2 linked regions of the Variovorax sp. PBL-E5 genome follow. The protein of the gene in region 2 interacts with the protein of the main gene of each other region in a pairwise test. Links are inferred from orthologs where the notes say so. Each region holds a gene or a part of one and is shown on either strand. Other genes may lie near its edges.

Region 1 (15,461 bases), 2.4 Mb from region 2 along the record:
GATGCTCGGGCTGCCACAGGTCGGCGGCAGTGAACAAGTCGCTCGCCAGCTCGACGTTCTGTGCATCGACGCCGAAGCTCATCGCGGTGTCGGCGGTGTCGGCCATGTGCAGGTAGTGGGCCCAGGTCTCGGCCCAGTCCTCCCAGGGGTGCGAGCTCGCATAGCTGGTCACGTAGCGGTCGCGCCAGTCGGGCGGCGGGCCGTTCTCGTAATGCTGGCGCAAGGCGGTCGCATAGTCGGCACGCTCGTCGCCGAAGAGCTGGCGATAACCTTCGAGCCACGGCGTCGGGAACACCAGCAGGTCCCAGTAGTAGTGGCCGATCTCGTGGCGGAAGTGGCCCAGCAGCGTACGGTAGGGCTCGCGCATCTCGGCCCGGATGCGCTCGCGCACCGCATCCTCGGCCTCCTCGGCATTGAGGGTGATGACGCCCTCCTCGTGGCCGGTCAACACGTGCGGACCGCCCGGCATGTTGCCGAGGAAATCGAAGGCCAGGCCGTGCGCCGGATCGCTCAGGCGCGTGCGCACCGGCAGGCCCAACGCCAGCAGTTGGGATACGAGCGTACGCTTGGCTCGCTCCAGCTTGCGCCACAGCACGCCATTGCTCTCGACCGACAGATCGGGAATGGTGCGCGTGACGCTGCACGACAGGCAGAAGCCGGGCGACAGGCCCTCGGTGTTGAACGCGGGATCGTCGCCCTCGCGCGGCGCCGGCACCATCCAGTTGCAGCCGGCCGCGGTCATCAGGTTCGCGCAACGGCGGTACTGCAAGCCCTGCGCGTCGCCAAAGACGGTGAAGGTGTCGGGCTCGGCGCCCTCCTGCACGACCGGCGCGAGCGGCACCACGCCGAGGCGCTCGATCACGTAGCCCAGCGGCGTCTTGCACGCGAGGCACTGGCTGTTGCCGAGGAACACCGGCCGGCCGCACTGGCATTGGTAGGCGCGGCTGACCGTCGGCGCCTGCAGCTCCGATGCGAGCGAGGGCGGCGACTCGGCGGCGTCGACAGCGGCCTCGTCCGCCGCTCGAACGGGGGATGGGGATGAAGAGGGGGACTGCATGGAGATCCCATTGTCCGCGCACGCGGCGCGCCGTTTTCATGCCCAAAGGCCGATATCCTTGTAGGACGGCCCGAGCCGGCAGCCCTCCATGAACAATCCCCTGCAAACCCTGAGCGCCCGCTACGGCGCGCGCTATCGCTGGCTGCTGCTGATCTCCGTCATGGTGGGGGTGATGGCATCGATCATGTCCTCGACCATCGTCAACGTCGCGATCCCCGGCATGAGTCATCACTTCTCGCTCGGGCAGGCACGTGCGCAATGGGTGAGTTCGGGCTTCATGGTCGCGATGACGGTGTCGATGCTGACCACGCCCTGGCTGCTGGCGCGCTACGGCTATCGGCGCACCTACGTCGGCACGATGGTGATGCTGCTGGTGGGCGGCATGACGGGCGGGCTGGCGAACGCCTTCCCGCTGGTGCTGATCGCGCGGGTGGCCGAAGGGCTCGCGGCCGGCGTGGTGCAGCCGATCCCGGCCATCATCATCCTGCGCGCCTTCGAGCCGCACGAGCAGGGCCGCGCGAGCGGCCTGTTCGGCATGGGCGTGGTGCTGGCACCGGCGATCGGGCCGAGCATCGGCGGCGTGCTGGTCGATCTGTTCGGCTGGCGCTCGATCTTCTTCATGGTCGTGCCCTTCTGCCTGGTCTCGATCTGGCTGGCCTACAAGTTCGTGCCGACCACCGCGCCGGGCGGCGTGGTGGCAGCGCCCAGCGACGGGCTCGACTGGCGCGGCCTCACGCTCGGCACCGTCGGCACGCTGTGCCTGCTCAACGGCCTCGTGCAGCTGCGCGGCGATGCACCGCTCGGCGCGGCGCTGCTGCTGGCCGGCGCGCTGGTGGCCTTCGCCGCCTTCCTGGCCTGGCAGAAGCGCTTCGCCGCCGCGGGCGGCACGCCGCTGATGAACCTCGCGCTGTTCCAGCACCGGCAGTTCGCGATGGGCAGCCTGGTCGCCTTCATCTACGGCACCGCGCTGTTCGGATCGACCTACCTGCTGCCGGTCTACATGCAGGTCGGGCTGCAGCTCTCGGCCTCGCTGGTCGGCACCATCCTGCTGCCGGCCGGCATCGTGCTGGCACTGACGATCGCCGGGGTCGGCCGGCTGGCCGACCGGCAGCCGACGTGGGCGCTGGTGAGCATCGGCCTCGCGCTGCTGGCCGCCTCGTTCGCGCTGATGACGGTGCTGCACCTGGGCAGCGGCGTGTGGCTGCTGGCGCTCTTCGCCACCGTCGGCCGCATCGGGCTCGGCTTCATCCTGCCGTCGCTCAACCTCGGCGCGATGCGCCCGCTCGAGAAGGCTCTGATTCCGCAGGGCGCGAGCGCGATCAACTTCCTGCGCATGCTGGGCGGCGCCGCGGGCGTGAGCCTGTGCGCGGTCGTCCTCGAATGGCGGCTCGCGGCGCACGGCGACTCGTTCGCCAACGCCGACTCCAGCGCCGAGCGCCTGGCGGCCTTCGACGAAGTCTTCGGCCTGCTGGCCGCCCTGTGCGCGCTCGCGATCTGCGCCGCGTGGCAGCTGCGAGAAAAGACCCCGCGCAACCCCGATGCCCTGCCAGCCAGGTAGCAGCGCCATCGCTCTCTCGTCGGCCGCGCAGCGCGCCGCGTTCGCGGGCTGCGCCCCCTGAAAGGGGGTGGGCGGCCACACGAAGTGGGCAAGCCTGGGGGTAAGCTCTACCCCATGTGTCAGCTGCTTGGAATGAACTGCAACACGCCCACCGACGTGACCTTCAGCTTCACGGGCTTCGCGCAGCGCGGCGGGCGCACCGACCATCACGCCGATGGCTGGGGCATCGCCTTCTTCGAGGACCGCGGCCTCCGGCACTTCGTCGACCATCAGCCGGCCTGCGAGTCGCCGGTGGCCGAGCTGATCCGGCGCTACCCGATCCAGAGCCGCAACGTCGTCGCCCACATCCGCAAGGCCACGCAGGGCGCGGTGAACCTGCAGAACTGCCACCCCTTCGTTCGCGAGCTATGGGGCCGCTACTGGGTGTTCGCCCACAACGGCGACCTGAAGGACTTCCGCCCGCGCCTGCACGGCAGCTTCCGCCCGGTCGGCAGCACCGACAGCGAGCATGCGTTCTGCTGGCTCATGCAGGAACTGGCCAAGTCGCATGCGGGCGTGCCGAGCATCGCGGAGCTGACCCTCACGCTGCGCGAACTGGCGCCGCGCTTCGCGCGCCACGGCACCTTCAACTTCATGCTCTCGAACGGCCAGGCGCTCTGGGCCCATGCGTCGACGAACCTCTGGTATGTCGAACGCAAGCATCCCTTCGTGACCGCCGAGCTGTCCGACGAAGACCTCAGCATCGACTTCGCGCAGCACACCACGCCGGACGATCGCGTCGCCGTGGTGGTGACCGCGCCGCTCACGACCAACGAGACCTGGACCGCATTCGCGCCGCAGGAGCTCGCCGTGTTCGTCGACGGGCAGCGCGCCGGCTAACCCACTAGCTTTTCGAGGGTAGGGTCGCCTCGAGCGCGTCGATGAACATCGCCGGCACGTCGAAGCCGGTCTGTTCCGTGATCTCCTGGAAGCAGGTCGGGCTGGTGACGTTGATCTCGGTCAGCGAGCCGCCGATCACGTCCAGCCCGATCAGCAGCAAGCCGCGCGCGTGCAGCACCGGCCCGATCGCCTCGGCGATGCGCAGGTCCTGCGCGCTCAGCGGCTGCGCCACGCCCTTGCCGCCGGCCGCCAGATTGCCGCGCACCTCGGTGCCCTGCGGAATGCGCGCGAGGCTGAAGGGCACGGGCTTGCCGCCGATCACCAGCACCCGCTTGTCGCCCTCGGTGATCTCGGGCACGAAGCGCTGCACCATGATCGTCTCCGCGCCGTCCTTGTTGAGCGTCTCGACGATCGAGCCCAGGTTCAGCGCATCGGCCTTGACGCGGAAGATGCCCATGCCGCCCATGCCGTCCAGCGGCTTGAGGATGACGTCGCCGTGCTCGGCGTGGAAATCGCGCACCGCCGAGGCGCTGCGCGTGACCAGGGTCGGCGTCGTGAACTGCGCGAACTCCATGATCGCCAGCTTCTCGGGATGGTCGCGCAGCGCGCGCGGCTTGTTGACGACGTGCGCGCCTTCGCGCTCGGCCTGTTCGAGCAGGTGGGTGGCGTAGATGTACTCGGCATCGAAGGGCGGGTCCTTGCGCATCACGACGACGTCGAAATCCTTCAGCGCCATCGATTCGCGCAGGTCCTCGTGGTACCAGTCGTGCGGATCGCCGGTCAGGGTGATCTGCTGCACCGTCGCGCTCACCGGCTTGCCCGAGGACCATTGCAGGTCCTGCGGCACGCAGGCCGCGATGCGATGGCCGCGGCGCTGCGCCTCGCGCATCATCGCGAAGGTGCTGTCCTTGTAGATCTTGAACAGGTCGAGCGGGTCGGCCACGAAGAGGATGTGCATCAGAAGGTCTTTCCGCCGGTCGGCGTGGAGGGCGTCGCGTCGGCAGCGGCGCGGGCGTCGGGCTCGATCTTGCCGCCGATGGCGATTTCCCTGCTGGCAAAGGGTCTGCGGCCGAGCTGCTGGATGCCGAGCGCGACGGCGCCCGCCACCACGCCCCAGAACGCGGAGCCGACGCCCGCGATGGTGATGCCCGACAGCGTGACGAGGAAGGTGATCAGCGCGGCTTCGCGATGCGATTCGTCGCGCACCGCCGCTGCCAGGCCGCTGCCGATGGTGCCGAGCAGCGCCAGCCCCGCGATGGCGATGACCAGTTCCTTCGGGAACGCGGTCAGGATGCCCGTGACCGCGGCGCCGAACAGCCCGATCACCACGTAGATCGCACCGCAGCTGACCGCCGCGGTGTAGCGCCGCGCCGGATCTTCGTGCGCCTCGCGGCCCATGCAGATGGCCGCGGTGATGGCGCTGAGATTGAGCGCGAAGGCGCCGAAGGGCGCGAGCACCAGCGTGACCAGCCCGCTGAGCGTGATGAGCCTGGAGACCGGCATCTCGTAGCCCGCGGCGCGGACGGCGGCGACACCCGGCAGGTTCTGCGAGGCCATCGTCACCACGAACAGCGGCAGCGCCAGGCTGACCGCCGCCTGCCAGCTGAAGACCGGCATCGTGAACACGGGCTTGGCGATGCTGAAGTGCACCGCGCTCCAGGCCAGCTGGCCACGCGCGGCGGCGAAGGCGACCGCCACCGCGAGCGTGAGCGGCACCGCGTAGCGCGGCAGCCAGCGCTTGGCGACGAGGTAGGTGCCGAGCATCAGCAGCACTAGCGGCAGCGCCGTCCTGGCGGCGATGAAGGCGTCGAGGCCGAAGCGCGCCAGCACGCCGGCAAGCAGCGCGGAGGCGATGGCCATCGGGATCCGGTTCATCACGCGCTCGAACCAGCCGGTGGCGCCCGCCAGCGCCATCAGCACGGCGCACACGATGAAGGCGCCCACCGCCTCGTTCATCGTGTAGCCGGCACCGGCGCTCGCGAGCACCGCGGCGCCGGGCGTGCTCCAGGCGATCATCACGGGCTTGCGCAGCCACAGCGAGGGCAGCGCCGAGGCCAGCCCCATGCCGAGGCCCAGCGCCCACATCCAGGAGCTGATCATCTCGGGCGTGGCGCCGAAGGCCAGCGCGGCCTGGAACACAATCGCCACCGAGCTCGTGAAGCCCACGAGCACCGCGACGAAGCCTGCGGTGAAAGCCGACAGGCTCAGATCCTTGAAAAATCGCATGCGCGGAATTGTGCCGGGGTCGCGGGCGAGCCTAGATTTCGATCTTGGAGCCCAGCTCGACGACGGCATTGTTCGGCAAGCCCAGGAAATCCGCCACGCCGCTCGCGTTGTGATGCATCTGCGCGAACAGCTTCTCGCGCCACGGCGCCATGCCGCTGCCCAGCGTCGGGATCACGACGTCGCGCGACAGGAAGTAGCTGGTCGACATCGGCTCGAGCTGGCAGCCGCGCAGGCGCGCGTGTTCGAGCGCGCGCGGCAGCTCGACGTCGTTCTTGAAGCCGTAGTGCACGATCACCTGCCAGCAATGGTGGCCGAGCGGCTCCATCTCGATGCGCTTGTCCATCGGAATCCACGGCACCTCGTGGTTGCGCACTGTGACGAACAGGTTCTGCTCGTGCAGCACCTTGTTGTGCTTGAGGTTGTGCAGCAGCGCATTCGGCACCACGCCGGGCTCCGCGGTCATGAACACGGCCGTGCCGTCGACGCGCGCCGGCGGCGTGACGAACACCGAATCGAGGAAGCTGCGCAGATCGATGGCCTCGGCGAGCTGCGTTTCGCCCATCAGGCGGCGGCCCTCCTTCCAGGTGATCATGAGCGTGAAGATGCCGCCGCCGATCATGAGCGGGAACCAGCCGCCCTCGAACAGCTTGAGCAGGTTGGAAGCGAAGAACAGGAAGTCGACCACGAAGAAGGCACCGGTCGCCGCGATGCACAGCGCCAGCGGGTACTTCCAGGCGTAGCGGATCACGAAGAAGGTCAGCACGGTGGTGATCAGCATGTCGGTGGTGACGGCGATGCCGTAGGCCGCGGCCAGGTTGCTCGACGAGCGGAACATGACCACCGCCAGCACGATGGCGACGAACAGCCCCCAGTTGACGAACGGGATGTAGATCTGCCCCGCGGTGCGCACGCTGGTGTGCTCGATGTTCAGGCGCGGCAGGTAGCCGAGCTGGATCACCTGGCGGGTGACGCTGAAGGCGCCCGTGATGAGGGCCTGCGACGCGATCACCGTGGCCGCCGTGGCCAGGAACACCAGCGGCACCAGCGCCCACTCGGGCGCCATCATGAAGAACGGGTTCTTGACCGCCAGCGGGTTCTCCAGCAGCAGCGCGCCCTGGCCGAAGTAGTTGAGCGTCAGCGCCGGCATCACGACCGAGAACCAGGCGATGCGGATCGGCCCCTTGCCGAAGTGCCCGAGGTCGGCATAGAGCGCCTCGGCGCCGGTCACGCACAGCACCGTCGCGCCCAGGATGATGAAGCTGGTGACCGGGTTGCCCCAGATGAAGCGCAGCGCATAGTGCGGGCTCAGCGCCTTGAGGATTTCCGGATGCACGACGATCTGCGACACGCCGAGCAGCGCGATGGCGCAGAACCAGGACAGCGTGATGGGGCCGAAGAAGCGGCCGATGCCCGCGGTGCCGCTCTTTTGCACCGCGAACAGGCAGAACAGCACGACCAGGGTGACCGGGATCACGTAGTGCCCGAAGTGCGGCGACACCACCTCCAGGCCCTCGACCGCCGACAGCACCGAGATGGCCGGCGTGATGACGCCGTCGCCATAGAACAGCGAGGTGCCGAAGATGCCCACCACCAGCAGCACCCGGCGCAGCCGCGGCTTGTCGGCGACCGCGCGCGAGGCCAGCGCCAGCATCGCGACCAGGCCGCCCTCGCCTTCGTTGTCGGCCCGCAGCACCAGCACCACGTACTTCAGGGACACGATCACCGTCAGCGTCCAGAAGAACATCGACAGGATGCCGTAGACGTTCTCGATCGTGAAGGGAACATGGCCGTGACCGAACACCTCCTTGACCGCATACAGCACGCTGGTGCCGATGTCGCCGTAGACAACGCCGATGGCCGCGAGGATCAGCGCGGCGGAGGAAGATTTGGAACGGGACACGAAGTCGGTGCAAAGGGTCGTCCGGCGCCGTGATGCTCGCCCGGGCGCGCCGGCCGCCTCGCAAGGTTGCCGCTTCGCCCTCCGCCCCCTCGTTTGCGTTGCTGTGGGGTCGCTATTTTGCAGCCGCCGGCCGGCCTCGCAAGACGCGGCCGGAAATCATTCGTAGATTTCGGCGTCCGGGTTGGTGGCTTCGAGCTCGTAACTGGCCGCCACCATCGCCAGCCGGGCGATCACGCCGTACATGTAGAACCGGTTCGGCGCGCTGGCACCGGGCTTGGCGCCGGGTTGCGGTAAGTGCGCACTCTCCGAAAAGGCCAAGGGCACGAAGCTGGCGCCCGGCATGTTGAGGTTTTCGTCCGGGCTGCGCTCGGCGTTCACGCGGTAGAAGCCGCCGACCACGTAGCGGTCCATCATGTAGACCACCGGCTCGGCCACGGCATCGTGCACGCGCTCGTTGGTCAGCACGCCCTCCTGGACGATCACCTCGCTGCGCTCCGCGCCCACGCCGGCGGCACCGGCCTTGCCGCGCGAGCGGCGGCCGAGGGTCTCGAGATCCTTGACGTCGCGCACCGTCATCACGCCCATGGCACCGGCGCCGTTGTCGGCCTTGACGACGACGAAGGGCTTCTCGTTGATGCCGTATTCCTTGTACTTGCGGCGGATCTTGGTGAGCATCGCGTCCACATGGCTGGTCAGCACGTCCATGCCGGTGCCATCCGCGAAGCTGACCTCGCCGGCCTTGGCGTACATCGGGTTGATCAGCCATGGGTCGATGCCCAGCAGCTTGCCGAAGCGCTTGGAGAGCTCTTCGTAGCTGTGCAGATGGTTGCTCTTGTGGCGCACCGACCAGCCGGCGTGCAGCGGCGGCAGCAGGTACTGCTCGTGCAGATCCTCGAGGATGCCCGGGGTGCCGGCCGCCAGGTCGTTGTTGAGCAGGATGGTGCAGGGGTCGAAATGCTTGAGGCCGAGGCGCCGCTTGCCGCGCACCACCGGCTCCAGGCACACGGTGTCGCCGTTCGGCAGCTCGATCTTCTTGGGCGACTTGATCGCGGGATCGATCGAGCCCACGCGCACGTTGAGCCCTGCCATGTGAAAAATACGCACCAGCTGTGCCACGTTGGCCAGGTAGAAGGTGTTGCGCGAATGGTTTTCCGGAATCACCAGCAGATTGCGCGCCTCCGGGCAGATCTTCTCGATCGCGGCCTGGGCGGCCTGCACCGCCAGCGGCAGCATCTCGCGGGTCAGGTTGTTCCAGCCGCCCGGGTAGAGGTTGGTGTCGACCGGCGCCAGCTTGAAGCCCGCGTTGCGGATGTCCACCGAACTGTAGAACGGCGGCGTGTGCTCCATCCACTCGAGACGGAACCAGCGCTCGATGGCCGGCATGGAGTCGAGAACGCGCTGCTCGAGTTCGTTGATGGGGCCGGTCAGGGCGGTGACGAGATGGGGGACCATGCGGCGGCCTTGTTGTGCGTTCTGCGGCGAAAGGTGGACTGGAATTGTAGGATTTGGGGGCGACCTCGAAGATGACAACCGCGTCATCTTCCATCCCCTTCGGGAAACGCCGCGAAGCGAGCAACCCTGGGTGGGGGTCAGCTTCTCGTGTTGCCCTGGCCCAGCACGATGTATTTGAGCGAGGTCAGCCCTTCGATACCCACCGGCCCGCGCGCATGGAATTTGTCGGTGCTGATGCCGATCTCCGCGCCGAGCCCGAACTCGAAGCCGTCGGCAAAGCGCGTGCTCGCATTGACCATCACGCTCGCCGAGTCGACCTCGCGCAGGAAGCGCTGGGCGTTCACATGATCGCGCGTGACGATGGCATCGGTGTGATGGCTCGAGTAGCCGTTGATGTGCGCGATCGCCTCGTCGACATCCGCCACCACCTTGATGCTGATGACCGCGGCCAGGTATTCCTCCGACCAGTCGGACGCCACCGCGTCGACGACCGCCGCGCCCGCCGGCAGCGCGCCGGCAGCGCGCAGGATCCGCGCGGCGGCAGGATCGCAGCGCATCTCCACGCCCTTGGCCGCGAAGATCGCGCCGATCTCCGGCAGGAAGCGGTCGGCGATCGAGGCCGCGACCAGCAGCCCTTCGGCCGCGTTGCAGGGGCTGTATTTCTGTGTCTTGGCGTTGTCGACGATGTTCACCGCCATGCCGAGCTCGGCCGTGTCGTCCACGTAGACGTGGCAGTTGCCGTCCAGGTGCTTGATGACCGGCACCTTGGCATCGCGGCTGATGCGTTCGATCAACCCCTTGCCGCCGCGCGGGATGATCACGTCGACGAACTGGGGCATCGCGATCAGCTGGCCGACGGCTTCGCGGTCGGTGGTCTGCACCAGCTGCACCGCCTCGACCGGCAGGCCTGCCTCGGCCAGCGATTCGGACACCAGCCGGGCCAGCGCCTTGTTCGACTCGATCGCTTCCGAGCCGCCGCGCAGGATGGCCGCGTTGCCGCTCTTGATGGCCAGGCTCGCGGCCTCGATGGTCACGTTGGGCCGGCTCTCGTAGATCATGCCGAAGACGCCGATCGGCACCCGCATCTGGCCGACCCGGATGCCGCTGGGCTGCTGGCGCATGCCGATGATTTCGCCGATCACGTCGGGCATGGCGGCCAACTGCTCGCAGCCGAGGGCGACCGTCTCGATGGCCTTGGGCGTGAGCTTGAGGCGATCGACCATCGGCGCCGACAGGCCGGCGGCGGTGGCACGCTCGACATCGCGCGCATTGGCCGGCGCCAGCGCGGCGGCGTTGTCGCGCAGGCGACGCGCGAGCGCGCGCAGGGCCTTGCTCTTGGTGGCGGCGTCGGCCCGTGCCATGAGGGCCGAGGCCGCCTTGGCCTGCAGGCCGAGGGTCTGCATGTGTTCGCTGACGTTGAACGCGTTCATGGCCGCATTTTCCCATGCGAAGGTCCGCACGCGAAGAACGCGCGGAAACGCTGCGTTCGCAAAACAAGAACCGGCGCCGCCGGTGGCGCGATCAGCCGCGCGCGGGCGCCGCGCAGGCACGGCACAGCATCAGCGCCAGCCGCTGCAGCGCCTGCCAGCCGCTGGCCGGCCAGTCCGGCTGCTTCAGGCCCTTGACGATGCCGTCCACCACGTGCGCGGCGCGCAGCAGCCGCACGAGCAGGCGGTCGTCCAGCCGCGGCAGCACGCGCTCGAAGGCGCGCTCGCGCGGGCCCCAGATGCGGTTCTCGCGCAGCGCCATCGGCAACGGCCGGCCGGCGGCCATGGCGTCCTTCACGCGCTTGAGCGCGCGGATGTCCTCGGCCAGGGTGTAGTGCACCAGCACCTCGGCCTCGCCTTCGGCCTGCAGGCCGTCGAGCATGCGCGCGACGCGCTGCGGCTGGCCGGCGAGCACCGCCTCGGACAGCTTGAACACGTCGTAGCGCGCGACGTTGTTGACCGCGCCTTCGACCTGCTCCCAGCTCAATTCGCCCGGCGGATGCAGCAGCGCGAGCTTCTGGATCTCCTGGTGCGCGGCCAGCAGGTTGCCTTCGACCCGGTCGGCGAAGAACTGCAGCGTGCGCTGGCCCTCCTCGCCGCCCTTCACCCGCTGGCCCTGTTGCGCGAGCCGCTGCGCGATCCATGGCGGCAGCGCGGCGCGCTCGACGGTCTCGACCTGCAGGCTGACGCCGCGGCTCTCGAGCGCCGAGAACCAGGCGCCGGTGCGGGTCGCCTTGTCCAGGCGCGGCAGCATGACCAGCGTGAGGGTGCTGTCGTTGCCCGGCGCCGACTCGGCGATCTGCTGCAGCGCGACACTGCCGTCCTTGCCCGGCTTGCCCGAGGGGATGCGGATCTCGACGATCTGCCGGTCGGCGAACAGGCTCAGCGAGCCGCCCGCCGCGAGCACCGCGCTCCAGTCGAAATGCGCGCCGGCCACGGTGTACGAACTGCGTTCGGTGTAACCCTGCAGGCGCGCTGCGGCGCGGATCGCATCGGCCGCCTCCTGCGCGAGCAGCGGCTCGTCGCCATGGATCACGTAGAGCGGCTGGAGGCCGCGCTGCAAATGGGCTTCCAGCTGTGCGGCGCCCAGTTGCATCAGCTGGCCTTGACCGCCGCGAGACGGCGCATCATCTGCTGGGCGATGTCGTTCTGCATGTCGACGTACAGCAGCTCGGTCTCGCTGGCCTTCGCGAGCGCAGCGGTCTCGTTGTAGGTGATGTCGCGCGTCTGCGTGATGGCGGTCGGCGCGAGCAGTTCCTTGCCGGCCTGGCCGCGCAGCCGGAAGCGCACCGTCAGGCGCAACTGGATTTCGCGCACCTGGCCGGCGGAGTTGGTCGAGGTGACGAGCTGCTCGCGGTTCTCGGCCAGGATCTCGAGCACCGCATCGGCCTTGGCGGCCTGGTCGGCAGGCAGCAGCTCCACGTTGCCGGCCGCGCGCAGATTGCGCCGCACGCTGTTCGTGAAGGCCGAGCTGCCCTGCACGACCAGGGTCTTGAACGGGAAGACGGGTGCCTTGCGCAGTTCGAAGCCGCAGCCCGCCACCGTGACGGAAAGCGCTGCGGCGAGCAGGAAGCCGCGGCGCGGCAGCGGATGGCGTGTGTTCATGCTTTTCATACCACCACGTTGACCAGCCGCCCGGGCACGACGATGACGCGCTTGACCGCGGCGCCGTCGGAATGCTTGGTGAAGGCCTCGCTGGCCAGCGCGATCTTCTCGATCTCCTGCTTGGACGCACCCGCCGGCACGCGCACCGAACCGCGCAGCTTGCCGTTGACCTGCAGCATCAGCTCGATCTCGTCCTGCGCCAGTGCATCAACGTCGACTGTGGGCCAGGGCGCATCGAGCAGATCGCCCCATTCGCCGTCGTAGCCGAGCTGCTGCCAGAGCTGGTGCGTGATGTGCGGCGTGGCCGGATAGAGGCAGCGCAGCAGGATGCCGAAGCCTTCATGCACGGCGGCGCGGTCGCCGGCGTGCGGCGCCGCGGGCTTGAAGCCTTCGAGCGCGTTGAGCAGCTTCATCGCACCCGACACCACCGTGTTGTATTGCATGCGCTGGTAGTCGTAGTCGATCTGGCGCAGCACGGTGTGCACTTCGCGCCGCAGCGCCTTGGCCTCCTCGCCGTAGCCGCTGAGCTTCGCAGCGGCCTTGACGCGGGTGCCACCGGCGCTGCCGCCGGCATGCAGCGCGACGCCGAAGTTCCAGAGCCGGCGCAGGAAGCGCGAGCTGCCCTCCACCGCGGCGTCGTTCCATTCGAGCGTGGCCTCGGGCGGCGCGGTGAACATGGTGTACAGGCGCGCGGTGTCGGCGCCGTATTTCTCGATCAGGTCCTGCGGGTCGACGCCGTTGCGTTCGCTCTTGCCCATCTTGCCGACGCCGCCGTAGTCGACCTGCGTGCCGTCGGCCGCGGTGCCGCCGACGATGCGGCCCTGGGCATCGAGCACGGGCGTGACTTCGGACGGCGGGAAGTAATCCTTGCCGCCCTTCTCGTTGCGCCTGTAGAAGATATGGTTGAGCACCATGCCCTGCGTCAACAGCTTGGCGAAGGGCTCGTCGACCTTCACCAGGCCGAGGTCGCGCATCACCTTGGTCCAGAAGCGCGCATACAGCAGGTGCAGGATCGCGTGCTCGATGCCGCCGATGTACTGGTCCATCGGCATCCAGTACTTCGCGCCCTCGCCGACCATGGCCTCTTCGTTCTTCGGGTCGCAGTAGCGCATGAAGTACCACGAGCTGTCGACGAAGGTGTCCATGGTGTCGGTCTCGCGCCGCGCGGGCTGGCCGCAGACGGGGCAGACCACGCCGGCATGGAAGCCCTCGTGCCTGACCAGCGGATTGCCCGAGCCGTCCGGCACGCAGTCGGTCGGCAGCACGACCGGCAGGTCCTTCTCGGGCACCGGCACCGCGCCGTGCGTGTCGCAATGGATGATCGGGATCGGCGTGCCCCAGTAGCGCTGGCGGCTCACGCCCCAGTCGCGCAGGCGCCAGGTGGTCTGCATCTCGCCCAGGCCCTTCTGGCCGAGCGCATGCGCGACGGCCTTGACGGCCTCGGCATAGGACATGCCGCTGAAGTTGTCGGAGTTGATGGTCACGCCGCGCTGCTTGTCGGCGTACCAGTCCTGCCAGCGGTGGTAGTCGAAATGCGGCTCGTCGTCGACCAGCACGACCTGGATGATCTCGATGCCGTACTTGTTGGCGAAGGCGAAGTCGCGTTCGTCGTGCGCGGGCACGCCCATCACGGCGCCGTCGCCGTAGCCGATCAGCACGTAGTTGCCGACCCACACCGGCACCTGCTCCTCGGTGATCGGGTGCATCACCGTCAGGCCGGTGGGCACGCCCTTCTTTTCCTGCGTGGCAAGCTCGGCCTCGGTGGTGCCGCCGTTGCGGCATTCCTCGATGAAGGCGGCGACCTTCGGATTCGTCTTCGCGGCATGCAGCGCCAGCGGATGCTCGGGCGCCACGGCGCAGAAGGTCACGCCCATGATGGTGTCGGCGCGCGTCGTGAAGACGTACATGCGCCCGCCCTGGATCAGCGCGCCCTGCGCGTCCTTGATGCGATGGGTGAAGGCGAAGCGCACGCCCTCGCTCTTGCCGATCCAGTTCTCCTGCATCAGCTTGACGCGCTCGGGCCAGCCTGGCAGCTTGTGCTGCGTGTGCTCGAGCAGTTCCTCGGCGTAGTCGCTGATCTTGAGGTAGTAGCCGGGGATCTCGCGCCGCTCGACGGTGGCGCCGGTGCGCCAGCCCTTGCCGTCGATCACCTGCTCGTTGGCCAGCACGGTCTGGTCGACAGGGTCCCAGTTGACGACCTGCGTCTTGCGGTAGGCGATGCCCTTCTCGAGCATCTTGAGGAACAGCCACTGGTTCCACTTGTAGTAGGACGGATCGCAGGTCGCGATCTCGCGGCTCCAGTCGATCGCCAGCCCCATGGCCTGGAGCTGGCTCTTCATGTAGCCGATGTTCTCGTAGGTCCACTTCGCCGGCGGCACGCCGTTCTTGAGCGCCGCGTTCTCGGCCGGCAGGCCGAAGGCATCCCAGCCCATCGGCATCAGCACGTTGTAGCCGCTCATGCGCAGGTAGCGCGTGAGCATGTCGTTGATGGTGTAGTTGCGCACGTGGCCCATGTGCAGCTTGCCGCTGGGGTACGGCAGCATCGAACAGGCGTAGTACTTCTTCTTTCGCGTGTCCTCGGTCACGCGGTAGGCGTCGGCCGCGGTCCAGTGGGCCTGGGCGGCCGATTCGACGTCGCTGGGTTTGTAGCTGGGATTCATTGGGCTTGGGACAGGCCCCGGCGCCGGGCGGCCGGGGAAGGCGGATTATCGCGGGTACGGCGATGGCGCACTTGGCGCGTGCCACAATGATTTTCGAATCCCAAGGGCACGCATGGTCAAGGACAACCTCCCCGCAACAACATGCTGAGCACAGGCACCCCTTGGCCGCTGGGCGCCACCCCCACTTCCGAAGGCATCAACTTCGCGCTCGCCGCCCCGAACGCCACCGGCGTCTGGCTGTGCCTGTTCGACGGCACGGGCCAGCACGAGCAGCAGCGCCTGCCGCTGCCGGCCTGCACCGACGGCGTCTGGCACGGCCGGCTGCCCAGCGGCCGGCCGGGGCTGGTCTACGGCTGGCGCGTCGACGGGCCCTGGGCGCCGCACGAGGGACAGCGCTTCAACCCGGCGAAGCTGCTGCTCGATCCGTATGCGCGCGAGGTGGTCGGCCGCTATGGCGGCGAGGCGCTGTTCCTCGGCCACGATCCGGCGCAACCCGAGCGCCGCGATCCGCGCGACAACGCGGGCATCGCGCTCAAGGCCCGCGTCGCGGCGCCGCTGCCTGCCGGCGGCCCGGCGCGCCCGCGCATCGACCCCGGCCTGCGCGTGCTGTACGAGCTGCACGTGCGCGGCCAAACGC
Region 2 (15,614 bases):
CTTTGCAGGCCGCCGAGCCGCACCTTGTCGGTCTCGATCGACAGCGCGACCGCTTCGAGATCGGCCTGCGCATCGGCCAGCAACTGCTGGTACTGCTCGAAGCCCAGGCGCGCAGCCTGTTCCTTGAGCTGGAAATCGGTGATGCGCTGGCGCAGCGGATCGAGTTCGCGCTCGAGCTGCAGGCGCCGTTCGTCGCTGGCGCGCAGCTTGAGCGTGAGGTCGTCGTACTGGCTGCGCGAGCCGCCGAGCGCAGTTTCGCGTTCGAGCTTGAGCGCCAGCGCATCCTGCAGGCCGGCCTGTGCGGCTGCGTCGGACAGGCGGCCGAGTTCGGCACGCGCGCGTTCGTCCTCTTCGGTGAGCGAGGTGGTCTGCTGCACGGCGGTCTCGATGGCGCGGCCGAGTTCGCCGCGCCGCGCTTCGAGCGTGCGCTGGGCGAAGGTGGCCTCCTGGGCCTGGCGCTCCAGGCTGCGATGCTGCTCGCGGCTGGCGGCCAGCACGCGGGCGGCCTCGATCACGCGCTCGTCGAGCTGCGCATGACGCTCCTGGCTGTCGGCCAGCTGCATGTCGAGTTCGTCGAAGCGGCCTTCGGCGGCGACGCGCTTTTCCTGCAGCTCTTCGAGCTGGGCGTCGACTTCGCCGAGGTCCGATGACAGCTGCTCGCTGCGCGCGCGGGTCTGCTCGGCCAATTGCGACAGGCGCAGCGTCTCGACCTGGAGTTCATGCGCGCGCGACTGTGTCTCGGCCGCTTCGCGGCGCGCCGTGACGAGCCGCTGAGCGGCATCGCCGTACGCGGCCTCGGCGCGTGCCAGGGCAGTGCGCGACTCCTCGCTGATCAGCGTCTGGGCGCGCAGCTGGCGCTCGAGGTTCTCCATTTCCTGCTGGCGCGCCAGGAGGCCGGCCTGCTCGGAATCCTGCGCGTAGAAGCTCACGCTGTGCGCGGTGACGGCATGGCCGCTCTGGACGTAGATCACCTCGCCGGGCTGCAGCTTGTCGCGCTGGGCCAGCGCCTCTTCGAGCGTCGCGGCGGTGTGGCAGCCATGCAGCCATTCGGCCAGCAAGGCCTGTTGTCCGGCATCGCCGAGGCGCAGCAGATCCGACAGGCGCGGCAAGGCGCTGGGCGCTTGCGGCAGGCCCGCCACTGGCGGCGTGTAGAAGGCCAGCTTGGCCGGCGGTGCATCGCCGCCGAAGGCACGGACCATGTCGAGCCGGCTGACCTCGAGCGCACCCAGGCGCTCGCGCAATGCGGATTCGAGTGCGTTCTCCCAGCCCTGCTCGATGTGGATGCGGCTCCACAGGCCTTGCAGGCTTTCGAGGCCGTGCTTGGCCAGCCAGGGCGCGAGCTTGCCGTCGGTTTTGACCTTTTCCTGCAGCGCGCGCAGCGCTTCCAGTCGTGCCGAGAGTTCGGCATGGCGCGCGCCTTCGGTGTTGACGGCCTGCTGGCGGTTGCGGCGGTCGTCGTCGAGCTGCGGCACGGCTTCCTGCAGCTCGTGCAGGCGGGCATCGGCTTCGGTGGAGGCCTCCTGCGCCGCGGCCAGTTGCGCCTGCAGATCGCGCAGGCGGGTTTCGTCGGGGGCGGCAAGCGCGCTCTGGTCGCTGCGCAAGCGTTCGGCGCGCAGCGTGAGCTGGCGGCTCTGATCTTCGATATTGCGTTGATCGGCGGCCAGCACCTGGATCTGCTGCTGCACTTGGACGACCGTGGCGCGCTGCGCATTGGCCTCGTCCTGCGCGCGCTGCTGCGCCTCTTCGAGCTCGGGCATGCGGGCGTCGTGCTCTTCGAGCTGCGCGGCCAGCAGCTCGGCCTGCTCCTCGGCATTGACGCCCTGGCCAGCCAGGGTTTCGATCTCGGCCTCGGCATCCTCGCGGCGCGTGCTCCATTGCGCGATCTGCTCACGCAGCTGGCCGAGGCGCTGCTCGACGCGCTGGCGGCCCTCGACCACGAAACGGATCTCGCCTTCGAGCCGCCCGACCTCGGCACTGGCCTCGTAGAGCTTGCCCTGCGCCTGGTTGACCTGGTCGCCGGCGGCGTAGTGTGCCTGGCGCACGGTCTCGAGTTCGGCTTCGATGTGGCGCAGGTCGGCGGTGCGCGATTCGAGGTCGTTGATCGCCTTCTCGGCGTCGGCCTTGATCTTGCCCTGGTCGGCTTCGCTTTCGCTGCGCTTCAGGAACCAGAGCTGGTGCTGCTTGCGCGTGGCATCGCCCTGCAGCGTGTTGTAGCGCGCGGCGACCTCGGCCTGCTTCTCGAGCTTCTCGAGGTTGCTGTTGAGCTCGCGCAGGATGTCCTCGACGCGCGTGAGGTTCTCGCGCGTGTCGCCCAGGCGGTTCTCGGTCTCGCGGCGGCGCTCCTTGTACTTCGACACGCCGGCGGCTTCTTCGAGGAAGAGGCGCAGCTCCTCGGGCTTGGATTCGATGATCCGGCTGATCGTGCCCTGGCCGATGATCGCGTAGGCACGCGGGCCGAGGCCGGTGCCGAGGAACACGTCCTGCACGTCGCGCCGGCGCACCGGCTGGTTGTTGATGTAGTAGCTCGAATTGCCGTCGCGCGTGAGCACGCGCCGCACCGCGATCTCAGCGAACTGCGACCACTGGCCGCCGGCCCGGTGGTCGGCGTTGTCGAACACCAGCTCGACGCTCGAACGGCTGGCCTGCTTGCGCGTGGTGGTGCCGTTGAAGATGACGTCCTGCATCGACTCGCCGCGCAGCTCCGAAGCACGCGATTCGCCGAGCACCCAGCGCACCGCATCCATGATGTTCGACTTGCCGCAGCCGTTGGGCCCGACGACGCCGACGAGTTGACCTGGCAGCAGGAAGTTGGTGGGTTCGGCGAAGGACTTGAAGCCGGAAAGCTTGATGGAATTGAGACGCACGACGGGTCGGCCTTGAGCCTGGCTTTTGCCAAGGTGTTGATTTGTAAGAAAAATTCAGCGGCCCGTAGTCCGAAGACCGGCCGACACCCGAGGCGACGATGATAACGTGCGGCCCATGAGCGATTTCCCCGTTTCCCCTTGCGTATGGCATCGCGCGCTGCTGTTCGGCGTGGCCGCGATGCTGCTGGGCCTTGCGGCCTGCACGACGACGGAGCGCGCGCAACCCTACGCCGGCAACGAATGGATCCAGACCAGCGCCAACCGCATCGCCAACCTCGCGCTGCGCGACAACCTGCAATCGATCCGCCGGGTGCAGCTGTCGCTCTATCGCCGCAACCCGCGCGAATGGCACAAATGGGCCACGAGCGCGGAAGACGCCATTCAACGCACCTGGGACGCCATCTCGCAACAGAGCTCCCTGCCCGACCTGCAGGGTGCGACCGGCATCGACGCAATCCGCATGGCCTTCGAGACCCATCCGAAGCCCTATGCGGGCGACCGCGTCGCGGCGCTGGTGGTCGGCTGGGCGTCGCTGCTCAAGCAGGCCAATGGCGGCACCTGGGAGCAGAGCATGCTCGACGGCGTGAATGCCGAGAACAGCTACCGGGCCGCACGCAATGTCGAGATCTCGCTCTGGCTCATCGGCTCCAAGACCGGCCCGGACGGCCAGCCCCTGCTGCTGGCCACCGAGATCAGCGAGCGCGGCCGCAATCTGGTGGTCGACCGCGAGCTCTCCAAGGTGGTGGCGCGCCTCGATCTGCTGGCCGCGCAGGCCGACGAGAAGTACCGCCGTGCGGCGCTCGATTTCGGCCAGAACTGGTTTCTCGGCAGCCTCGGACCCTTCTTCTCGATGGTGCCGAGGTAGGCCGCGCGCGGCGCCGCACCTAGAATGCTTCGCACTTTTCCATCCCACTCTCTCCGAGGAATTCCATGAGTTCGATCAATTTCATCGGCGGCGAAAAGGGCGGTGTCGGCAAGTCGGTCACGGCACGGGTTCTGGCGCAGTACTTCATCGACCACAGCCGGCCCTTCGTCGGCTTCGACACCGACCGCTCGCACAACTCGTTCACCCGCTTCTACGAAGGCTTCGCCTCGCAGGTGGTGGTCGACAGTTTCGAGGGCCTCGACACGGTGGTGAACGGCTTCGAGGCCAATCCCCATCAAAGCGTGATCGTCGACCTCGCGGCACAGACGCTGGCACCGCTGTCGCGATGGATCAAGGAGTCGGACCTGTTCGACGTGTTCGCCGAACTCGGCGTGGCGGTCAACTTCTGGCACGTGCTCGACGACGGCAAGGATTCGAGCGACCTGCTCGGCACGCTGGTCGACACCTTCGGCAACCGGCCCAACTACATCGTGGTGCAGAACTACGGCCGCGGCAACGACTTCGCGCTGCTGCTCGGCTCGCAGTCGCTCAGCAAGGCGATCACGAACGGCGCCCGCGTCATTGCACTGCCGCGCCTGCACGACGCCAGCATGCGCAAGATCGACGGGCGCAACACCAGCTTCTGGAAGGCGGTGAACGACCGCGAAGGCCCGCACGCACTCGGGCTGCTGGAGCGCCAGCGCGTGAAGGGCTGGCTGGCGACGGCCTATGCCGCCTTCGACACCCTGCCGCTCTGACCCGCGCGGCGCAGCAGCAGCACGAGGAGCAGCAGGCCCAGCACCGTGAAGGCGATGAAGGACCAGTTCGCGATCGACAGGCCGAACAGGGTCCAGTCGATCTTGGAGCAGTCGCCGCTGCCGCGGAAGATCATCGGCAAGGCGCGCTGCAGCGGAAAGGTCTCGATCATTCCGTAGATGTCGCGGCCGCAGCTCACCACTTCCGGCGGATGCCATTGCAGCCAGCTCTGGCGCGCAGCGGTGTAGGCGCCGCCGACGGCCATGACCAGTGCGAGCATGGCGCCCGTCCACTGCAAGCCGCGACGGCGGCTCGTGGACGCCAGCCCGGCGAAGACCGCCAGCAGCACCAGCGCATAACGCTGCACGACGCACATCGGGCACGGCTCCAGGCCCACCACATGTTGCAGATACAGCCCGAAGGCGAGCATCGCCACGCAGGCGGCGCAGATCAGCGCCAACGCGCGCCGCGGCGCACCGAAATACCAGTCGATCAAGCTATGGTCCCTCCACGAACACACGGGCCCGGCGCGGCGTGGCGACCACTGTTTCGCCTTCCCGCAAGCCGAGATCCCGGAACTGTTGCGCAGGAAGTTGCGCCTCGATGATGGTTCCGGACCCCGGATTATCAGGATTCGATTCGACCGGTTCGAGTTCCAGCCTTGCGATCGGACCGACCACAATGGCACGGCTCAGCGTCGCGACGATGCCCTGGGTCCGTGCGGAGCCGTTCGCTGTCGTGGCCGGCACATAGCGCGCGATGTCGAGGTCATGCGGCCGCACATAGGCCAGCGCCTTGCCGTCACGCAACCCGCGGCTTTCCGGCGTATCGATGCGAATGCCTTCCACATGCACCTCGCCTTCGTGGGCGCGGCCATGGAACAGGTTGACGTCGCCGAGAAAGCCATAGACGAAGGGACTGGCCGGCCGGTCCCACACATCCTGCGGCGAGCCGACCTGCTCGACGCGGCCGCTGTTCATCAGCACCACGCGGTCGGCCACTTCGAGCGCTTCCTCCTGGTCATGGGTGACGAAGATGCTGGTCACGTGCAGCTCGTCGTGCAGGCGGCGCAGCCAGCGGCGCAGTTCCTTGCGCACCTTGGCGTCGAGCGCGCCGAAAGGCTCGTCGAGCAGCAGCACCTTGGGCTCGACCGCGAGCGCACGGGCCAGCGCGATGCGCTGGCGCTGGCCGCCCGACAGCTGTGCCGGATAGCGGTCGGCCAGCCAGTCGAGCTGCACCAGCTTGAGCAGGTCGTGCACCTTGGCCTTGATCTGCGCCTCGGCCGGGCGCACGCCGCGCGGCTTCACGCGCAGGCCGAAGGCGACGTTCTCGAACACCGTCATGTGCCGGAACAGCGCGTAGTGCTGGAACACGAAGCCGACCTGGCGCTCGCGCACATGGACGTCGGTCGTGTCCTCGCCGGCGAACAGGATGCTGCCGGTGTCGGCGGTCTCCAGCCCCGCGATGATGCGCAGCAGCGTGGTCTTGCCGCAACCCGAGGGGCCGAGCAGCGCGACGAGCTCGCCTGACGCCACGTCGAGGCTGACATCGCGCAGCGCGTGAAACTCGCCGAAGCGCTTGCTGACGTTGCGGATTTCAATGCTCATGATGTTCCTCCCAGGGCCGCGACGGCGGGTTGCGGCCGCTCCGGCGGCAGTTCTGCGATGGCCTTCATCTCGCGCTCGTGCCGCCACTCGATGAAGGACTTGATCACCAGCGTGACCAGTGCCAGGATGGCCAGCAGCGAGGCCACCGCGAACGCGGCCACCGACTGGTACTCGTTGTAGAGCACCTCGACATGCAGCGGCATGGTGTTGGTCTGGCCGCGGATGTGGCCCGACACGACCGACACCGCGCCGAACTCGCCCATGGCGCGCGCATTGCACAGAATGACGCCGTACAGCAGCCCCCATTTGATGTTCGGCAGGGTCACGTGCCAGAAGGTCTGCCAGCCCGTGGCACCGAGCACGATGGCGGCCTGCTCCTCCTCGGTGCCCTGCGCCTGCATCAGCGGCACCAGCTCGCGCGCGATGAAGGGAAAGGTCACGAACACTGTGGCCAGCACGATACCGGGCACAGCGAAGATGATCTTGATGTCGTGTGCGGCCAGCCAGGGACCGAACCAGCCCTGCGCGCCGAACACCAGCACGTAGATCAGCCCCGCGACCACCGGCGACACGGCGAAGGGCAGATCGACCAGCGTCGTGAGAAAAGCCTTGCCCCGAAATTCGAACTTGGCGATCGCCCAGGCCGCTGCCACGCCGAAGACCAGGTTGGCCGGCACGGCGATCGCGGCCGTGAGCAGGGTCAGGCGGATCGCACTCCAGGCATCGGGCTCCTCGAGCGCCTGGAAGTAGGCGCCGAATCCCTTGCGCAGCGCTTCGGCCGCGACGGCGGCCAGCGGCAGCACGAGGAACAGCAGCATGAAGGCCAGCGCGATGCCGATCAACGTCCAGCGCACCCAGGCCGATTCGGTGGTGCCGGCCGCGGCACGCCGGACCACCCTGGCTGGCGCGCTCATGACGAAGCCCCCGAGCGGCGCCGCTGCCAGGCTTGCAGGCCGTTGATGACCAGCAGCAGCACGAAGGACAGCACCAGCATCACCAAGGCCACCGCGGTGGCGCCTGCATAGTCGTACTGCTCGAGCTTGCCGATGATGATCAGCGGCGTGATCTCCGAGATCATCGGCATGTTGCCGGCAATGAAGATCACCGAGCCGTACTCACCGATCGCGCGCGCGAAGGCCATCGCAAAGCCGGTCAGCAGCGCCGGCATGATCGAGGGCAGGATCACCCGCGTGAAGGTCTGCAGCCGGGTCGCACCCAGGCTGGTCGCGGCCTCCTCGAGTTCCTTCTCGGTGTCTTCGAGCACCGGCTGCACCGTGCGCACCACGAACGGCAGGCCGATGAAGATCAGCGCGATCACGATACCCGCCGGCGTGAAGGCCAGCTTGATGCCGAGCGGTTCGAGGTACTGGCCGATCCAGCCGTTGCCCGCCAGGAGCGCGGTCAGCGAGATGCCGGCGACCGCGGTGGGCAGCGCGAACGGCAGGTCGACCAGCGCATCGACGATGCGCTTGCCCGGGAACTTGTAGCGCACCAGCACCCAGGCCACGAGCAGGCCGAAGACGAGGTTGACCAGCGCGGCGATCAGCGACGCGCCGAAGGTCAGGCGGTAGGACGCCATCACGCGCGGCGCGGTCACCGCGACCCAGAACTGGTCCCAGCTCATCGTGAAGGTCTTGAAGACCAGCGCGGACAGCGGGATCAGGACGATCAGGCACAGGTACAGCAGCGAGAAGCCGAGCGTGATGTGAAAGCCGGGCAGCACGCGCCGCGACACGCCGGTATTGCCCGCACGCGCAAGCGGCGCCGCCGTGGCGGACGGCAGCGCCGACGATACAACCCCAGCCATTTACTTGGCGCCAGGCGTGTACAGCTTGTCGAACTGACCGCCGTCGTTGAAGTGCACCTTCTGCGCTTCGCTGAGGCTACCGAACAGTTCCTGCACCGTGAAAAGCTGCAGCGGCTTGAAGGTCGCGGCGTATTTCTTGAGCACCGCTTCCGAGCGCGGGCGCAGCGCGTGCTTGGCCGCGATCTCCTGCGCCTCGTCCGAATAGAGGTAGTCGAGGTAGGCCTTCGCGAGTTCGCCGGTGCCCTTCTTCGCCACCGTGCGTTCGACCACCGCGACCGGGTTCTCGGCCAGGATGCTGATCGACGGATACACCGCATCGACCTTGCCGGCGCCGAACTCGCGGTCGATCGACACGACCTCCGATTCGAAGGTGATCAGCACGTCGCCGATATTGCGCTGCAGGAAGGCGGTCGTCGCATCGCGGCCACCGCGCGCGAGCACCGGCACGTTCTTGAACAGCTTGCCGACGAACTCGGCGGCCTGGGCGTCGGTGCCGCCCTTCTTCTTCACGTAGCCCCACGCAGCCAGGTAGGCGTAGCGGCCGTTGCCGCCGGTCTTGGGATTGACGACCACGACCTGCACGCCGGGCTTGATCAGGTCGTCCCAGTCCTTGATGCCCTTGGGGTTGCCCTTGCGCGTGAGGAACAGCATGGTCGAGGTGGTCGGCGCCGCGTTGTTCGGGAAGCGCTTGGCCCAGTCCTTGGCCACCACGCCTGCATTGGCGAGGAACTCGATGTCGGTGGTGGTGTTCATGGTCACCACATCGGCATCGAGGCCGTCGGCCACCGCGCGCGCCTGCGCGCTGGAGCCGGCATGCGACTGGTCGATCTTGACGTCCTTGCCGGTGGTCGCTTTGTAATGCGCGACGAAGGCGGTGTTGTAGTCCTTGTAGAACTCGCGCGCCACATCGTAGGAGACATTGAGCAAGGTGGTCTGGGCGGATGCGGCGCCGCTTGCGGCGAGCACGAGGGCGCCGAGGATCATCTTGATTCTGGAAGTCATAGGGTTGCCAAAGGTTCGATATTGCTGCGGCCGGCCGGGAGGCTCGCGGGCTCGTCCGTCAGGGATTGGAGCAATGCGAGACCGAGCGGCCAGTCACCATGCCCCGATTCGAGGTTGATGTGGCCGGCATTTTGCATGCGAACGAATTCGCTGCCCCAGGCACGGGCATAGGCGCCGGCCAGCCGGACCGGGCAATAGGGGTCGTTGCTGCTCGCCACCACGATGCTGCGGTACGGCAGCTTCGCATGGGGAACGGGCGCGAAATCCGACAGCACCGCGCGGCGCTCGGGGTCGGCCGGCGCCACCAGCAGCGCGCCGCTGATGCGTGCGGCAGCGGCCTCGGGCAGATGCGCGGTCGCGATGCAGCCGAGACTGTGCGCGACGATCACCACCGGACCGGGGCATTCGAGCACGCGGGTCTCGAGCATGGATACCCACGCCGCGCGGCCCGGCGTGAGCCAGTCGTCCTGCACCACGCGCACCGCGCCCTGCATGCGCTCCGCCCACAGGCTCTGCCAGTGTCCCGGCCCGGAATCGCGCCAGCCCGGCACGATGACGATGGTCGGTTTCGTCACGCGGGCTTATTTGTTGGGCTGCGGTGTCAATCGCAGATAGGGCCGGATGGCCTTGAAGCCCTTCGGGAAGCGTTGCGCGAGCTCCGCCGGGTCCTGGATGCTCGGGCTGATCACGACATCGTCGCCGTCCTGCCAGTTCACCGGCGTCGCGACCTTGTGGCTGTCGGTCAGCTGCAGCGAATCGATCACGCGCAGGATCTCGTCGAAGTTGCGGCCCGTGCTCGCGGGATAGGTGATGGTGGCGCGGATTGCCTTTTTCGGATCGATGATGAACACGCTGCGCACGGTCGCCGTGGTCGAAGCGTTCGGATGGATCAGGTCGTAGAGGTCGGCCACCTTGCGGTCGGCGTCGGCCAGGATCGGAAAGTCGACGGTGGTGTTCTGCGTGTCGTTGATGTCGCCGATCCATTCCTTGTGCTTGTCCGCCGGATCGACGCTGATCGCGATCGGCTTGACGCCGCGCCTGGCGAACTCGCCCGACAGCGCGGCGGTCTTGCCCAGTTCCGTGGTGCACACGGGCGTGAAATCGGCGGGATGGGAGAACAGCACCACCCAGGCATCCCCGGCCCACCTGTAGAAATCGATCGGACCCTCGTTGGAGTCTTGGGTGAAATCGGGGGCGATGTCGCCGAGTCGCAGGGTGGCCATGGTTGCTCCGGAGAAGGTGAACTGAGGATTGTCGGAATCCGCTCTTCATCCGTAAACGAATATCTACTTGTTTGAATATGGCGTTTTGCGCATAACGAGCTCAGCCGGCCAGCGCGTGAGGTTCGTCGCCGTTCAGGTTTTCGGCCAGGAAATCGATCAGACGCCGAATGGCGGGGACGAGCGCCCGGCGCGCCGGGAACATGGCGTGCGTAATGCCCGGCGCCGGCCCCCATCCCGGCAAGACCTCCACCAGTTGGCCGGCCTTCAGTTCGCCGCGGCACATGTAGTCCGGCAGCACCGACGCGCCGGTCCCCTGCACCACGGCGAACTTGAGCGTCAACAGATCGTCGGCCACATAGCGAGGCGTGTGCGAATGCGTCTCCACGGCGCCATCGGGCCCTTCGAGGCGCCAGTGAGTGCGTCCCTCGCCGCTCGACATCGAGACGGTGTCGAGCTTCGACAGATCGGCCGGCGTGCGCACGGGCCCCTGCTTTCGGAGCTGCTCCGGGTTCGCGACCAGGATGCCGCGGCTGACGCCGAAGGTCTTGGCCACGAGCGTGGCGCTGTCCTCGATCTGCGGCCGCACGCGCAGCGCCAGATCCACGCCCTCCTCGACCGGATCGACCGGCCGGTTCAGCACCCGCATCTCGATCCGCACGGCCGGATAGCGCTGCATGAAGATCGGCAGCAGCGGACCCAGCGCGCTCTGCGCCAGCGTCACCGGACAGCTCAGGCGCACGGTGCCGCGCGGCTCGGTCTGCACCTGCGCGACCGCCTCGGCGGCCGCCTGCGCCGCGTCGCGCATGGCCGCGCAATGGCGCAGGTAGAGCTCGCCAGCCGGCGTGAGCGACAGGCGCCGGGTGCTGCGCTGCATCAGCTGCACGCCCAGCTGCGCCTCCAGGTCGGCCACGCGCCTGGACAGCCGCGACTTGGGAATGCCGAGCGCGCGGCTTGCGGCAGCAAACCCGCCGTGTTCCGCGACCTCGGCAAAGAAAACCATGTCATTCAGGTCTTGCATCGATCGATTGTCCTGTTATTGGGACGATATGGCCTAATTTTACCGACTTATCAAGCAATCACATCAAAAATAGAATTCACCCATGCCGACCGATTTCCGTGCCGGCCCTTTCAAGGAAAGCATTGATCATGAAGTTGCTCCACATCGATTCCAGCATCCTGGGCACCAGCTCGGTATCCCGCCAACTCACCGCCGAAGTGGTGGCCGACTGGCGCCGGGCCCATCCCCACACGACCGTCGACTACCTCGATCTCGCGGTCGAAACCCCGAACCATTTCAGCGCCGACGCGCTCGGCATCAAGGTCGGCATCCAGGCCGAACCCACCGACGCCCAGCGCCGCGAGAACGAAGTGTCGGAAAAGCTGGTGAGCCAGTTTCTCGCCGCCGACGTGATCGTGATCGGCGCGCCGCTCTATAACTTCACCGTGCCGACCCAGCTCAAGGCATGGATCGACCGGCTCGCGCAGGCAGGCCGCACTTTCAAGTACACCGACAAGGGCGCGGTCGGCCTCGCCACCGGCAAGACCGTGATCGTCGCACTGGCGCGCGGCGGCATCTACTCGACCAGCGAAGGCGGCCAGGCGATGGAGCATCAGGAAAGCTACCTGAAAGTCATCTTCGGCTTCTTCGGCATCACCGACGTGCGCTTCGTGCGCGCCGAGGGCGTGGCGATGGGCGAAGCGGCGAAGGCAGCCGCACTCAGCGTCGCGCGGGCCGACATCGCGACTGCGACCGGCCACGCAGCCAATCAGGACGTCGCCTCGCTGGCGGCCTGAACGCCCGCCCGCTTCGCGGGTTATGCAGCGCTTCCCTCTGCAATCGGCGGTGCGAAGCGCAGGGCCACGGCGATCCGGTTCCATTGGTTGATGGTGCCGATCGCCACGGTGAGGTTCATTGCCTCCGATTCACTGAAGTGAAGCCGCAGCGCCTGCCAGGCCGCGTCGTCGGCATGGCGCTGCGCCATCAACGTCAGCGTCTCGGTCCATTCGAGCGCGGCGGCTTCGCGCGCCGAGAACACGCCGGCGTCGCGCCAGGCCGCGACCAGATCGAGCCTCGGCGCCTCCACGCCCAGCTTGCGCAGCACATTGAGATGGAATTGCAGGCAGAAGGCACAGCCGTTGATCTGCGATGCACGCAGCTTGACCAGCTCGGTCAGCGACTTTTCCAGCCCGGAATCGTCGACGGCCTTGCTCATTGCGCGCAGTGCCGAATGCACGGCGGGCGCTTGCCTGGCGAAGTCCGGATAGTCGATCCGGGGCCGCAACGTGCTCATGGAATGCGAGTCCTTCATGGTTAAATATCAGAGTACGAACATGTTATTCGAGCCCTGACATCATGCGCAAGACCACGATTCCGGATGGGCCTTCGATCCCGAAGATCGGCGAAGGCAAACGCGGTCCCAAAGGCTATCTGGGCTATCTGCTGCGGCAGGCCGGTGCGGCGCACGCACGGCGCATGGAGCGCGCCCTGTCCGACCTCGGCGTGACGCCGCCGCAGTTCGTGGTGCTGACGATGCTGGTGGCCTATCCGGGCATCTCGAATGCCGAGATCGCCCGCCTGGCCATGCTGACACCGCAAACCGTGAGCGTGATCGTCTCGAACCTCGAGCGCTCGGGCGCGCTCGAGCGGCGCGCCCATGCGGTGCACGGACGCATCCAGCATCTCGATGTCACGGCCGAAGGCGAACGGCTGCTGGGCGCATCCCGCCAGCGCGTGCGTGCGCTCGAGCAGCAACTGGCCGCCTCGCTCACACCCGACGAAGAGCAGATCGTTCGCCGATGGCTCGTTGCCGTCGCGCTCTAGGCGCGACCGAGATCAGCTCAAGCCGAGTGGGTCTTGACCCAGGCCACGTACTTGTCGATCCATGCCTGCAGAAACTGCTTGCTGGCTTCCGCGACATGCCCCTTGTCGTCGAACAGCCCTTCCTTGTTCTGCAGGAAGACTTCGGGCTGGCCCATGGTCGGCACGTCGAGGTAGGCCAGGATGTTGCGCAGGTGCTGCTGCGCGAGCGCGGTGCCGATGGCGCCGACCGACACGCCAATGACACCCGCCGGCTTGCCCGCCCATGCGCTCTGCCCGTAGGGTCGCGAGGCGTTGTCGATCGCGTTCTTGAGCACGCCTGGGATCGAGCGGTTGTATTCCGGCGTCACGAACAGCAGCCCCTGCGCCGCGGCGATCTCCGACTTGAGCCGCTTGACGGCCGGCGCCTGGTTGCCGTCATCGTCCTGGTTGTAGGCCGGCAGGTCGTCGATGCGCACGTGCTCGAACGTGAAGTTCGCGGGCGCGAGATGCGCAATGGCAAGTGCCAGCTTGCGATTGAACGAATCCTTGCGCAGGCTGCCGATGACGACGGCGATTTTGGTCTGGCTCATGAAAGCTCCTTGGAACGGGTGGACGGGAAGCAAGATGGATTATGCGGAGCCATCGAGGCTTTTTTCTGACTTCTGAAAGCTTCACTCAGGCCGCCCTGTGCTGCGGCGCGTTCTGCAGGCTCGCCTGCGTCACGCTGGCGCCCGGCGGCACGTCGTCGGTGATCCACACGTTGCCGCCGATGGTCGCGCCCTTGCCCAGCGTCACGCGGCCGAGGATCGTCGCACCGGCATAGATCACCACGTCGTCCTCCACCACCGGATGGCGCGGCAGGCCCTTTTGCAGCTTGCCTTCGCCGTCGGTCGGAAAACGCTTGGCGCCCAGCGTCACGGCCTGGTAGATGCGAACGCGCTTGCCGATCACCGCGGTCTCGCCGATCACGACGCCCGTTCCATGGTCGATGAAGAAGCCGGCATCGATCTTCGCGCCCGGATGGATGTCGATGCCGGTCTGCCCGTGCGCGATCTCGGCCACGATGCGCGCGAGCAGCGGCAGCCCGAGGCCGTAGAGCTGGTGTGCGAGCCGATGGTGAACCATCGCGAGGATGCCCGGATAGCACAGCAGCACCTCGTCGACGCTGCGCGCCGCCGGATCGCCCTGGAAGGCCGCGAGCACATCGCCGTCCAGCAAGCGCCGGATGCCCGGCAGCGCCGCGGCGAATGCGCGCACGGCGGCGTCGCCTTCGGCATCGATTGCCTCTGCGTCGCGCGGGTTGTGGCGCGCGTTGTAGCGCAGCTCCAGCCTCGACTGCACCAGCAGGGACTGCAGTGCGGAGTGCAGCGTGTGGCCGACGTAGAAATCCTCGCTCTCGTGCCGCAGATCGGGCGGCCCGAGACGCATCGGGAACAGCGCCCCCTTGAGCGATTCGACGATGCCGGCCAGCGCATCGCGCGACGGGAACTCCCTGCTGCCGGGTTCGCGCGAGCGCCTTTGCGAATCGCGCCATTCGTCGCGCGCCTGGTGCAGCGCGAGCACGATGTCGTTGACATCGAAAAGGGACATGGGTTTTCTCCGGTGGTGCGGGGGTCCGACCTTGCACCATCGCACAAAACCCCGCCCCGGCGGGGTTTCTGCCAGCCTAGAGCTTCGCGATCGACACCTCGGTCGACTTCACCAGCGCCACGACATCGGAGCCGACCCTGAGCTGCAGCTCGTCGACCGAGCGCGTGGTGATGACCGAGGTCACGATGCCCCACGGCGTCTCGACATCGATCTCGGAGACGACGTCGCCGCGCACGATCTCGCGGATCTTGCCCTTGAATTGATTGCGGACGTTGATGGCTTGAATGGACATGAAGAACTCCTGAAGGAAAACGAAGAAAAGGATCAGACGGCCCAGTGCAGCGCATGGGCCGGAGCGCCAGGCCAGCGCACGTCGTTCGCGGCCACGGGTTCGGGGTCGGGGTCGGCCGGTTTTTGCAGGACGCGGTCGAGGATGCGTTTCTCGATCGCGGCGAAGGCCGGGTCGCCCTGCGAGCGCGGCCGCGCCAGCGCGATGGGCTCGTCGAGCGCGATGTGGCCGTCCTCGATCAGGATCACGCGGTCCGCCAGCGCGACGGCCTCCTGCACGTCGTGCGTCACCAGCAGCGCGGTGAAGCGGTGGCGCTGCCACAGGCCTTCGATGAGACGGTGCATCTCGATGCGCGTCAGCGCATCGAGCGCACCCAGCGGCTCGTCGAGCAGCAGCAGGCGCGGCCGATGGACCAGCGCCCGCGCGAGCGAGACGCGCTGCCGCTGCCCGCCCGACAAGCGCGCCGGCCACTCGTTCTGGCGATCGGCGAGCCCGACCTGCGCGAGCACCGCCTCGCCGCGCTCGCGCGCTGCGGGCGGCAGGCCCAGCATCACGTTGTCCAGCACGCGCCGCCATGGCAGGAGGCGCGCCTCCTGGAACATGATGCGGGTGTCGTCGTGCAGGCCGTCGATGCGCTTTCCGTCGCTGGACAGCGTGCCTTCGGACGCCGCCTCCAGCCCCGCAACCAGCCGCAGCAGCGTGCTCTTGCCGCAGCCGCTGCGGCCGACGATGGCGATGAACTGGCCCGGCTCGATCGCGAGCTGCACGTTGCGCAGCACCTCGCGTGCGCCGTAGCGCTTGTGCACCGCGC

The links.
Region 1: the proteins of WDLP6_RS13825 (region 2) and WDLP6_RS25520 interact in binary tests that used the Escherichia coli proteins (3 or more experiments, as listed by UniProt). The link is inferred for Variovorax sp. PBL-E5 from one-to-one orthologs.

What each region holds. Positions count from the first base shown.
Region 1 is NZ_LR594671.1:5,228,076-5,243,536, forward strand. The notes cover bases 8,357-11,203. They hold WDLP6_RS25520 (glutamate-5-semialdehyde dehydrogenase), read right to left. Parts: upstream 10,503-11,203; coding sequence 9,210-10,502; downstream 8,357-9,209. Other genes in these bases: gshA (glutamate--cysteine ligase), read right to left, coding at 8,357-9,072; holA (DNA polymerase III subunit delta), read right to left, coding at 10,594-11,203. Also shown: WDLP6_RS25485 (zinc-binding metallopeptidase family protein), read right to left, coding at 1-1,057; WDLP6_RS25490 (MFS transporter), read left to right, coding at 1,146-2,615; WDLP6_RS25495 (class II glutamine amidotransferase), read left to right, coding at 2,730-3,494; gshB (glutathione synthase), read right to left, coding at 3,499-4,452; WDLP6_RS25505 (benzoate/H(+) symporter BenE family transporter), read right to left, coding at 4,452-5,720; WDLP6_RS25510 (potassium transporter Kup), read right to left, coding at 5,752-7,620; more of gshA, read right to left, coding at 7,777-8,356; more of holA, read right to left, coding at 11,204-11,655; WDLP6_RS25530 (LPS-assembly lipoprotein LptE), read right to left, coding at 11,655-12,164; leuS (leucine--tRNA ligase), read right to left, coding at 12,170-14,824; glycogen debranching protein GlgX, read left to right, coding at 14,966-15,461. UniProt on the Escherichia coli protein: Catalyzes the NADPH-dependent reduction of L-glutamate 5-phosphate into L-glutamate 5-semialdehyde and phosphate. The product spontaneously undergoes cyclization to form 1-pyrroline-5-carboxylate.
Region 2 is NZ_LR594671.1:2,840,342-2,855,955, forward strand. Bases 4,038-7,037 are described here. They hold WDLP6_RS13825 (sulfate/molybdate ABC transporter ATP-binding protein), read right to left. Parts: upstream 6,093-7,037; coding sequence 4,983-6,092; downstream 4,038-4,982. Other genes in these bases: WDLP6_RS13815 (mobilization protein), read left to right, coding at 4,038-4,487; WDLP6_RS13820 (disulfide bond formation protein B), read right to left, coding at 4,457-4,981; cysW (sulfate ABC transporter permease subunit CysW), read right to left, coding at 6,089-7,006; cysT (sulfate ABC transporter permease subunit CysT), read right to left, coding at 7,003-7,037. In the rest of the region: chromosome segregation protein SMC, read right to left, coding at 1-2,864; WDLP6_RS13810 (hypothetical protein), read left to right, coding at 2,980-3,729; more of WDLP6_RS13815, read left to right, coding at 3,795-4,037; more of cysT, read right to left, coding at 7,038-7,899; WDLP6_RS13840 (sulfate ABC transporter substrate-binding protein), read right to left, coding at 7,900-8,901; WDLP6_RS13845 (RBBP9/YdeN family alpha/beta hydrolase), read right to left, coding at 8,898-9,476; WDLP6_RS13850 (peroxiredoxin), read right to left, coding at 9,483-10,124; WDLP6_RS13855 (LysR family transcriptional regulator), read right to left, coding at 10,225-11,142; WDLP6_RS13860 (FMN-dependent NADH-azoreductase), read left to right, coding at 11,271-11,918; WDLP6_RS13865 (carboxymuconolactone decarboxylase family protein), read right to left, coding at 11,939-12,415; WDLP6_RS13870 (MarR family winged helix-turn-helix transcriptional regulator), read left to right, coding at 12,478-12,945; WDLP6_RS13875 (NADPH-dependent FMN reductase), read right to left, coding at 12,963-13,514; serine O-acetyltransferase EpsC, read right to left, coding at 13,600-14,514; WDLP6_RS13885 (TOBE domain-containing protein), read right to left, coding at 14,591-14,806; WDLP6_RS13890 (ATP-binding cassette domain-containing protein), read right to left, coding at 14,839-15,614. UniProt on the Escherichia coli protein: Part of the ABC transporter complex CysAWTP involved in sulfate/thiosulfate import. Responsible for energy coupling to the transport system.